3 regions of the Geobacillus sp. FSL K6-3411 genome follow, and region 3 is predicted to be linked to each of the others. Evidence: riboswitches for the same ligand, from Rfam matches in the RefSeq annotation. Region 3 holds a riboswitch; each other region holds the start of a gene.
The links. A riboswitch is a leader RNA that binds a small molecule or an ion and turns the genes downstream of it on or off. The one in region 3 is predicted to bind thiamine pyrophosphate.
Positions count from the first base shown of each region.

Region 1 (3,257 bases), 240 kb from region 3:
GGTTTTTTGACCACCTTCAATATCGACAATATATTTGACGCCGTTTTCCTCGATTTCGATTTCTGTTTCTGCTTCTCCATACCAAAAGCCTTTTTCTTGTTTAAGTCCCTCAAGTTCCCGAACGTACACATCGTTGCGCAAATAAATGGCTCTTGGTGCGAACACATCAAGCAAGCCGCGCAAAATCCAATCTTTACGTTTTTCCATTCCAAGCGCCAAAATTTGTACAGAGAGCACATCCTCGTATTTATCGACGATGAGCCCAGGCAGAAAATCGGCCTCTCCATAGATGGCGCGGCAAGAGCGGATGCCGGGAATCATCCGTTCACGGTACGCCCATGCCTGGCGGATGCGCTCGATAAAAAACTCCTCATTCAGTTCGTCATCGGGGTTTTGCGTCAGTATGCGCACAATGATTTGTGAGGCCGGGTTAATGTATCCTTTCGCCAGCCAATAACCTTGGTGGTTATAGACATCGACGAAATCACCTGGCGTAATGTCCCCTTCAATGCGGTCGACTTCACTTTGGAAAATCCATGGATGACCTTGTTCAAGCCGCTTTTTTCGTTGGCGTTTTAAAATGACTTTTGCCATCAATTCCACTCCCATTCGATAGTCAGTCGTTGCGTTTTAATCATAGCGAATCATGGTGGGCGGCGCAACGCCGGACGGAAAAAAGAGTTGACAATCACCGCTGCCGTGATATGATAAATTTGAATAGGAAAATGTCATCATGATGGGACATCCACTAGGGGGGCCTTTAGAAAGGCTGAGATCAAAGTGTGCCTTTGAGACCCTTAGCACCTGATCTGGGTAATACCAGCGTAGGGAAGTGGAGAGGAGCTACACATGGGGTAAGGATGGTTTTGCCTTGCCTTGCGAAATGGTATGCCCAAGCCGCTTTCTTTACGCTAGTTAGTAAAGGAAGCGGCGTTTTTATTTTTTGGAAAAGGGGGAGAAAGAATGTCAATTGCCAAGCAAATTTGTGAAGCCGCCGAGCGGCGGCGAATATAAGTTTTTGAAGATGGCGTACCCGTTCGAATGATGACAGTCCGTTAGACTGACATTGATGGAGCGGGGGACGATTGTGGAAGGAGAGGCATGCGATGGTGAAGACAGCAAGAGGATTGAAGTTGGCTGACATTTTGACAACGATTGTGATTGCAATCGTGTTTGGTGTCATTTACAAAGTATGGTCCCCAGTATATGAAGTCGTGAAAGTGTTCGGGGTTCATGCCGATCAATTGGTTTACGGCATGTGGTTTATCGCTTCATCGCTTACCTATTTGCTCATCCGTAAGCCAGGAGTGGCGCTGCTTGCCGAAATTGCGGCTTCGTCCGGCGAATTGATCATGGGGTCGCAATGGGGGCTTGAGGTGCTCATTTATGGAGTTGTTCAAGGATTGTTTGCTGAGCTTGTGTTTGCGGCGTTCCGCTATCGGCGCTTTGACGTGTTCGTCGTATCGTTAAGCGCAGTCAGCGCCACGGTCGGTTCGCTCATCATGGACTTTTACAAAGGATATATCGAGGCGCTAGCCCCATGGAATATGGCGCTCTTTTTGCTGGCACGTTTTGTTGGTGCCATCCTCATTTCCGGCGTGTTCGCTGTCTCGTTGGCCAAGGCGCTTGAGAAAACCGGGGTGACACAGATGTGGCGGCCAGCTTCAAAAGAAGATTATGATGCGCTGAACCGATAAGGCGGCTGATAAACGATGGGACATGGAATTACAATCGATCGGCTGCGCCTCAAATTTCCCGGACATCGTGAGCTGTTGTTTCACGATTTATCACTGTCGATTACCGCAGGGGAGAAAGTGCTCTTTCTTGGCCCATCTGGATGTGGCAAGTCAACGTTGTTGCAAGTGATGGCTGGCATCATTCCCAACTCAGTCGATGTGCCGATGAAGGCGGAACATCTCGAGCTGCCAAAACGGTGGGGCTATGTGTTTCAAGACCCGGATGCACAATTTTGCATGCCGTACGCGGATGAGGAAATCGCATTCGCTCTTGAAAATAGAGGGGTACCGCGCGAGGAGATGCCCGCCCGCATTCGCGCTCTTTTGGATCAAGTTGGGTTGACAATCGAACCGCATACGGATATTCATACACTCTCCGGCGGGATGAAACAGCGGCTGGCGCTCGCTTCCGTGCTTGCGCTTGAGCCGGAGGTCCTGTTTTTGGATGAGCCGACCGCACTGCTTGATGAGGAAGGGACAAAAGCAGTATGGCAAACTGTCAAGAAGGTGAGCCGCGATAAAACGGTCATCATCGTCGAACATAAAATCGATCATGTCCTTGACTTTGTTGATCGGATTGTGCTGCTCGGCCGTGATGGAAGAGTCATGGCTGATGGCAAGGCAAGAACAGTATTTTCCCAATATAAAGATGTCATCAGCGCTGAAGGCATTTGGCATCCGGGCGTTTGGGACGAATACGACCGGAGGGTACAGCGGCGGAAGTGGCGGGAAGGAGAAGAACTCCTTTGTCTTCGCGATTTTCGTGGTTTTCGCAAGCGGGAAGTGAAAATTAGCGTTTCCGAAGCGGTGGTGCGGGCAGGTGAATGGATTGCTGTCACTGGCCGAAATGGTGCCGGTAAGAGTACACTCTTGCACGCACTCATGCAGCTCATCCGTACACAAGGAGATTATCGGTTGTTAGGAGATGATGTCAAGCAGCGGCAGCCATTGCATCGTCATATCGCTTTTGTGTTTCAAAATCCGGAGTTCCAATTTGTCACCCATTCCGTACGGGATGAGCTCGCTTATTCGCTCCGGCTCGAGGGGCGTTCGAGCGAGGAAACAGAAGAAACAGTCGCCCGTCTTTTGCGCGAATTTGACCTTGTCGGCCAACAAGATACGCATCCGTACCAGCTGTCAGTCGGCCAAAAGCGTCGATTGAGTGTGGCTGCCTCCGTTGTTGCCGGCCAACGACTCTTTTTGCTTGATGAGCCGACATTTGGGCAGGATGCGAAAAATACGTTCGCTTTGCTCGAGATGCTTGAATCGTACCGTGAACAAGGGGCAGCGATTGTGATGGTCACTCACGATGAACAAATCGTCCGCCGCTTTGCGACGAGACGTTGGGTGATTGAAGGCGGAGCACTTGTCCAGGACGAGCGGTTAGGTATCCGGGAGTTGGCGTTCGCCGAAGGAGGAGCCGGGCAATGAAATGGGAGATTCACCGCCGTGAGACATGGCTTCATGAGACGAATCCGAGCTTGAAGTTGATCGTGCTCGTTATTCTCTTTTTTGCTGTTT
Region 1 covers NZ_CP150187.1:677,424-680,680, forward strand. The annotation lists gene NSQ22_RS03455 (class I SAM-dependent rRNA methyltransferase) at 1-594, opposite strand, end outside; TPP riboswitch at 741-848, shown strand; gene NSQ22_RS03460 (ECF transporter S component) at 1,107-1,697, shown strand; gene NSQ22_RS03465 (ABC transporter ATP-binding protein) at 1,713-3,167, shown strand; gene NSQ22_RS03470 (energy-coupling factor transporter transmembrane component T) at 3,164-3,257, shown strand, end outside.
Region 1: linked by a shared signal. The riboswitch ahead of NSQ22_RS03460 (ECF transporter S component) and the one ahead of thiC (phosphomethylpyrimidine synthase ThiC) in region 3 are both predicted to bind thiamine pyrophosphate.

Region 2 (3,257 bases), 1.8 Mb from region 3:
AAGTTGATGATCTCCGTCACCGAAAGCGATTTGAGAAACTGGGCGCTAGCCTGTTTCACTTTTTCGATGACTTTGTTTAACTGCTCGACCGTTAAAAGAGGAACTTCCACTTCGACTCTTTCGCCGTTTTTTTCAAACGTTAACACGCGCGTTTCGATCGGTTCATCCCCGATATGAGGAATATAGCCGGCATATTCTCTCATTCGGATGTCCCCTTCGCCGCACGAATGAATTCTTCGACCGCCATCGAGCAACCTTTTGCTTCCGCCCCTTGCACCCGGCCAAGCAACAAAAAGCCGCCGTCTGTTTCCACGCCCATATCTTCTGTCAAAATCGTTGTTACCGAGTTAAAGTTGCCGAGATCGCAATGAACGAGGACGCCGCGTTTCCCTTTTGGCATCTCTTCTCCGGTCAACGGGTGAATCACCCTTGTGCGAATCCAATGCGGTCCGGATTTCACCGATGGAACGGTCTCATTTCCGTCATCGTAAAATTGCGTGCTAAGCTCGGTCATTCCGTACATGTTGATGCACTCACGGCGCGGGACGCCAAGGTAAGCAGACAGCGTATCATAAAATTCGTCCAAATCCATTTCCCGGGACTGGTTTTTAAAGCCGCCCGTATCAAGAATCCGGCTTCCTTCCGGCAAGCGGAATGTTTTGCCGCGCTTTGCGAGCTCCTCAAATACATGAACGAAGCTAAACGAAGCGCCTAAAAGAGCGTACGGCTCACCTGATTGTTCCGCCTGTTCGAGCTCAGCAAGAAGCCGATCCATATTAAGGCCGTCGCGGTCGACAAGATAGTGGCTGTCTTCCGTGCCAAACACGTTGACGGCGAGGGCTAAATAATGAGCGAGTGAAGAGTTCGGCATATGCTCTTCTGTCGGGAAAAGAATTCCCATTTTGATTTTGTCACGCTCTTTCATGAACCGCTTTCGAAAATTGACGATCATCGAATGATCGTACACGCTTAACGTTGGATGATAATGTTTCCCGCGCACGCCTCTCGTCGTGCCGCTCGTCATAAACACGCGCTCAGCCTGTTCGGGGGAAACACAACTTAACGTTAATTCTTTAAAGGCGTTAATCGGTACAGCCGGAATATCCCGCCACGTTTTCACCGTTCTTGCCGTTTTTCCTTTTTGCATGCAATATGTACGATACGGGAGATTGTTTTCGTATTGATAAGCAAATAGCATGAGTGCATGCTCATTGAATTCTTCCTCTGTGGACGTTTCTTGATTGATAAACTGAAGCAAGCTTTCGATGATTTCTTGTTGAGTCACCTTCCCCGCCCCTTTCCACTTATCGCGCATTCCGATCCACATAAAAAAGCACTTTGCGCGCAGGCAAAGTGCTTGTCCATACTCTCTTTCCCTGCGCTGGCATTATCCAACAGGTTCAAACGGTCAACGGCGGATTAGCCGTACTCTCAGCCTGATTCCACAAGCTCCCGTAAACGTATTATCTTTTTACAATCAAAGTCTACTCTTTATAAAAAAAGAATGCAAGAAAAAAAGCGATGGAAGCATCCCCCTTCCTGTAAACGTCCAGCTAGCGTATAGCAAGGGACACCCGGGACGGATGAGCCAAATTTGCGGCACTACACAACCGTTGTCTTTCCCCCAGCTTACCCGTAGCAGTGAAACATTATGCTTCCTTCGTTGCTCGCTGCTTCTGGTCTGACTTTCGCTTGGCCGACAGGAGGGATGGAGGACATAAAAAATCGGCCGTTTTTTCAACAGTCTCTGTTTTTACTAAAAAACAAGATGATTACCCCCAAGTAAACTAGCGAAGTATGGTAAATAAATAAAATATTTGATAAACTGGGATCGCAAATAAAAATTCCTCCCTGGTTAATGTTTAGATCACGTTTACCATACAGGAAATTACGTTTTTGTACCACAATTCAAAAAAATCTGATTGTCAAGTCCATTTCGTGGCGAATATCTAGAAACATAGAGGTATCAGGATTAAAAATGAATAAATGTTTGTAGAAAATTAATAATACGCCATTTTTTTATTATGTTACAAAATTAATTTATTAGAAAGGAGCATTCCTGTTAGAAGTTTTTTCGGGGACTTGAATAAAAAAAGCCCTCTTGGTATGATTCGGGGGTGTCAATCGCACGAATTGACCCCTAATTTGGATACCAAGGAGGACTATACATGAATTCTATCTCAAACAAGAAGATTAATCAAGTCACCGATCAAACGCTGGTTGTTGGGATGGATATCGCAAAGAAAAAACATTATGCCTGCTTTGTGGATGAGCGAGGGAGGGTGTTAAAAAAGCCGTTTCCCGTTCTGCAATCGAGAGAAGGATTGGAATGGTTGTACCAGTGTATCGTAGAAGCCATGAAGGAATTTGGAAAAACCGAGGTGATCGTTGGCATCGAGCCAACGGGACATTATTGGCTGAATCTCGCCTATTTTCTTGATGAGAAAGGCATCCCTCTCGTCATGACAAACCCGATGCACGTGAAGCGATCGAAAGAGCTGGACGATAACCTTCCAACCAAGCATGATGCGAAAGATGCGCTCGTCATTGCCCGGTTAGTGAAAGACGGCCGATTCAGCTATCCGCGTATTCTGAAAGGGATGGAGGCGGAGCTGCGCGTTGGAGCGACATTTCGCTCCAAATTGGTGGAAGAACAGGGAGCAGTTCGAAATCAGATGATTCGCTGGCTCGATCGATATTTTCCAGAGTTTTCCCAAGTCTTCCCGTCATTTGGGAAAATGGCGCTCGCGGTGCTGGAATATACGCCATTTCCGAGTGATCTGGCAGGAAAAGAACTGGAAGAGGTGCTGGCCCTTTACCGGCAAAGTGAGGGATTACAATCGCCACAAAAACCGAAAGCGAAGAAGTTGATGGAATTGGCCCAACACTCCATTGGCGTAACGGAAGGACAACAGATGGCCCGTATCGAAATTGCCACGCTTGTCCGCCGGTACCGCCAACTGGAAGAAGAAATCGAGGCACTGACAGAGCAGCTGATCGAACTCGTACAGACATCGGTCGAGTACGAATGGTTGAAGACCGTTCCGGGCTTAGGCGATGCGACCATCGTAGAACTGTTATCAGAGATCGGGAGTTTCTCCCATTATCAGGATCCGCGGCAGCTTATCAAATTAGCGGGCCTGACGCTGCGGGAACATTCCTCCGGCCAACACAAAGGGCAAAAACGGATCTCGAAGCGTGGAAGAAGGCGGTTGCGCGCCCTCCTCTTCCGCGTGATGATGCCGATGATCCGCCAC
Region 2 covers NZ_CP150187.1:2,225,692-2,228,948, forward strand. The annotation lists gene NSQ22_RS11240 (acyl-CoA reductase) at 1-203, opposite strand, end outside; gene NSQ22_RS11245 (long-chain fatty acid--CoA ligase) at 200-1,327, opposite strand; TPP riboswitch at 1,357-1,466, opposite strand; gene NSQ22_RS11250 (IS110 family transposase) at 2,169-3,257, shown strand, end outside.
Region 2: linked by a shared signal. The riboswitch ahead of NSQ22_RS11245 (long-chain fatty acid--CoA ligase) and the one ahead of thiC (phosphomethylpyrimidine synthase ThiC) in region 3 are both predicted to bind thiamine pyrophosphate.

Region 3 (3,257 bases):
CGGAAGCCATCTTCATCGCGGCCTCTCCCCCTTCGATTCGATTGTTTGAGGCGCGGAACAAGCAAACGACAGGGTGTTCGATGCTGGCTGGAGCCGGATCATCACTCACCGTTGTTTGGCAACTGCCCTCTCTGAACGATGGAACTGTTGCTTTGGTGAACATGTATCATTTGTCTCGTCTAGCTCATCTCCTCTCGTAAATCATTTTATTATTCATTTCAAATAATTAGAATATCGATCGAATGGAAGGAGCTCCCTTTCGTTGCTTTTCTCACCCCCATCTACACTACCGCTTTATAAGCATAAAAGAAAAACCGGACGCCTAGTTAACGTCCGGTATACAAAACGTATCCTCTCCTTACCGATACAGCGATGAACCGCCGCGCACAAATTCGTTCGCCTTTTCTTTCATTCCTTCTTCTTTGATTTTCCGTTGCAGCTCGTGTGAGATGTTCATCGAGCAAAATTTCGGCCCGCACATCGAGCAAAAATGAGCGGTTTTCGCCGCCTCAGCCGGCAATGTTTCATCATGATACTCGCAAGCCCGCTCCGGATCGAGCGATAAGTTGAACTGGTCATTCCAGCGAAACTCAAAGCGCGCTTTCGAGAGCGCATCGTCGCGCTGCTGGGCGGCTGGGTGACCTTTCGCCAAATCGGCGGCGTGGGCGGCGATTTTATATGTAACGACCCCGACGCGCACATCCTCTTTATTTGGTAACCCTAAATGTTCTTTCGGCGTCACATAGCAAAGCATGGACGTCCCGTAGGCACCGATGATCGCGGCGCCAATCGCCGACGTGATGTGGTCGTATCCCGGCGCAATGTCGGTGACAAGCGGCCCTAACGTATAAAACGGTGCACCATGACAAAGCTCTTGTTCTCGCTCGACGTTTTCGCGGATTTTCTGCATCGGAATATGCCCCGGTCCTTCAATCATGACTTGCACGTCATGCTCCCAAGCGATTTTCGTCAGCTCACCGAGCGTCTCAAGTTCAGCAAACTGTGCCTCGTCGTTTGCATCAGCAATGGACCCCGGGCGCAAGCCGTCACCAAGCGAAATGGCAACATCGTATTGTTTTAAAATCTCGCATATTTCTTCAAAATGCGTATATAAGAAGTTTTCTTCATGGTGGGCCAAACACCATTGCGCGATGATTGAGCCGCCACGTGAGACGATGCCGGTCGTCCGATTGACGGTGAGCGGAATGTAATGAAGCCGCACACCAGCGTGGATCGTCATGTAGTCAACCCCTTGTTCAGCCTGCTCAATCAATGTCTCGCGGTACACGTCCCATGTCAACTTCTCTGGTACGCCGCCTACTTTCTCAAGCGCCTGATAAATCGGCACTGTTCCGATTGGAACTGGCGAATTGCGGATAATGTATTCACGCGTTTCGTGAATTTGTTTGCCGGTCGACAAATCCATCACCGTATCAGCACCCCAGCGTACCGCCCACAGCAGTTTTTCCACTTCATTCTCAATCGAGGAAGAAACAGCCGAGTTGCCGATGTTGGCGTTAATTTTTACATGAAAACGGCGGCCGATGATCATCGGTTCGCTTTCTGGATGATTAATATTCGAAGGGATGATCGCTCGGCCAGCGGCAACCTCCTGGCGGACGATTTCCGGGTCGATTTGTTCGCGAATCGCGACAAATTCCATTTCCGGTGTAATGATTCCTTTTTTGGCGTAATGCATTTGCGTGACCACTTTCCCCGGCTTCGCCCGCAGCGGACGTCGTGCAAACGGAAGCGACGCCGCACGGCCGGCGGTGGACTGTGGCTCCGTTTCTTCGACATCTCCTCGCTCAACAATCCAGTTGCGGCGAAGAAGCGGCAATCCTTTTTCTACATTCGGCTCAAAATCAGGATCTGTGTATGGACCGGTTGTGTCATAGACGCGCACCGGTTTGTTTTCCACCTCTCCTTGCGGTGTCTTCGTCGGTGATAACGCGATTTCTCTCATCGGCACGCGCACGTCCGGCCGTGATCCTTCGACGTACACTTTCCGGCTGGCTGGAAATGACATAAACGAGCGAATGTTTTCCATACGGATTCCCCCTCTAAATCAACGATGGTTTAGGATCCGAGGCCAAGCCAGCCGAAGCAAAGGCAAAAACGAGCCGCTCTTTGCCGTGAAAAATAAAAACGGGTCCCGCAACACGGAACCCGATCAAGGCAAAAAGGCCAAATGAACAGTCTAAGCGTCCATCTGTTCCCGCTGCCTGCTTCCCTACGCTGGCATGACCCAGATCAGGTTCAAAGGGTCAAAGAACTTCATCGCGTTCTTTTCTCAGCCCGGCTCTCGGACTCCCCTAGCAGATAAGCGTATAACAATGATGACTGACTTTTTTTTATTTTACTACATAATGAGAAAATAAACAAACCATTTTATTCCATATCACAACTGATGTACCGTGTTTCTTTCCTCAGTAAACGCGCTTTTTTTCCGCTTCACACCGAAAATTGCTTTAACATCGTCCGCATCTCGTCCGCCATCTGACCGAGCGATGCCGACGAAGAAGCAATTTCTTCAACAGAAGCCATTTGTTCTTGAGTCGCTGCCGATACATTGGCAGCACTAGCTGCTGACTGTTCGACAATTTTGGTCATCTGTTGGAACGCCTCATCCACCTGGCGGGCATGGCCCGTCATTTGTTCAATCGCAGACGATACTTGTCCAATTTGTTCGCTTACTTGACCGACCGCCTCACGAATATCGGCAAACGACTGACCGGCAACAGCGACGACGTCCAACCCTTGCGCCACTTCAGCGACGACCCGTTCCGTGGAGGCGATTGCCTGCTTCGTCTCTTCCTGGATGTAGCTAATCAGATCGGAAATTTGCTGCGCTGAGTGCGCTGACTGCTCCGCCAACTTCCGCACCTCGTCCGCGACAACGGCAAATCCTTTCCCTTGCTCACCGGCACGCGCCGCTTCGATCGCCGCATTGAGCGCCAGTAAATTCGTCTGTGACGCGATGCTCGTAATCGCTTCAGTAATTTGTCCAATCTCGTTCGATCGCTCCCCGAGCCCTTTAACGACTTGGCCGAGCGATTGAACGTGGTCATAAATAAATTGCATTTGCTCAGACATTTGCATCACAGATTGCTTGCCATCCCCTGCTTTTGTTGCCGTTTCTTGGGCGCTGTGTGCCACTTCTTTTGTTTGACGGGCAACATCACTGAGCGTTCGGGAAATATCATTGACGGATTCCGCTGTGCCGCGGGCTGCACTCGCCTGCTCTTCCGCATGGG
Region 3 covers NZ_CP150187.1:441,983-445,239, reverse strand. The annotation lists gene NSQ22_RS02210 (aminotransferase class I/II-fold pyridoxal phosphate-dependent enzyme) at 1-16, opposite strand, end outside; gene thiC (phosphomethylpyrimidine synthase ThiC) at 359-2,050, opposite strand; TPP riboswitch at 2,214-2,327, opposite strand; gene NSQ22_RS02200 (HAMP domain-containing methyl-accepting chemotaxis protein) at 2,455-3,257, opposite strand, start outside.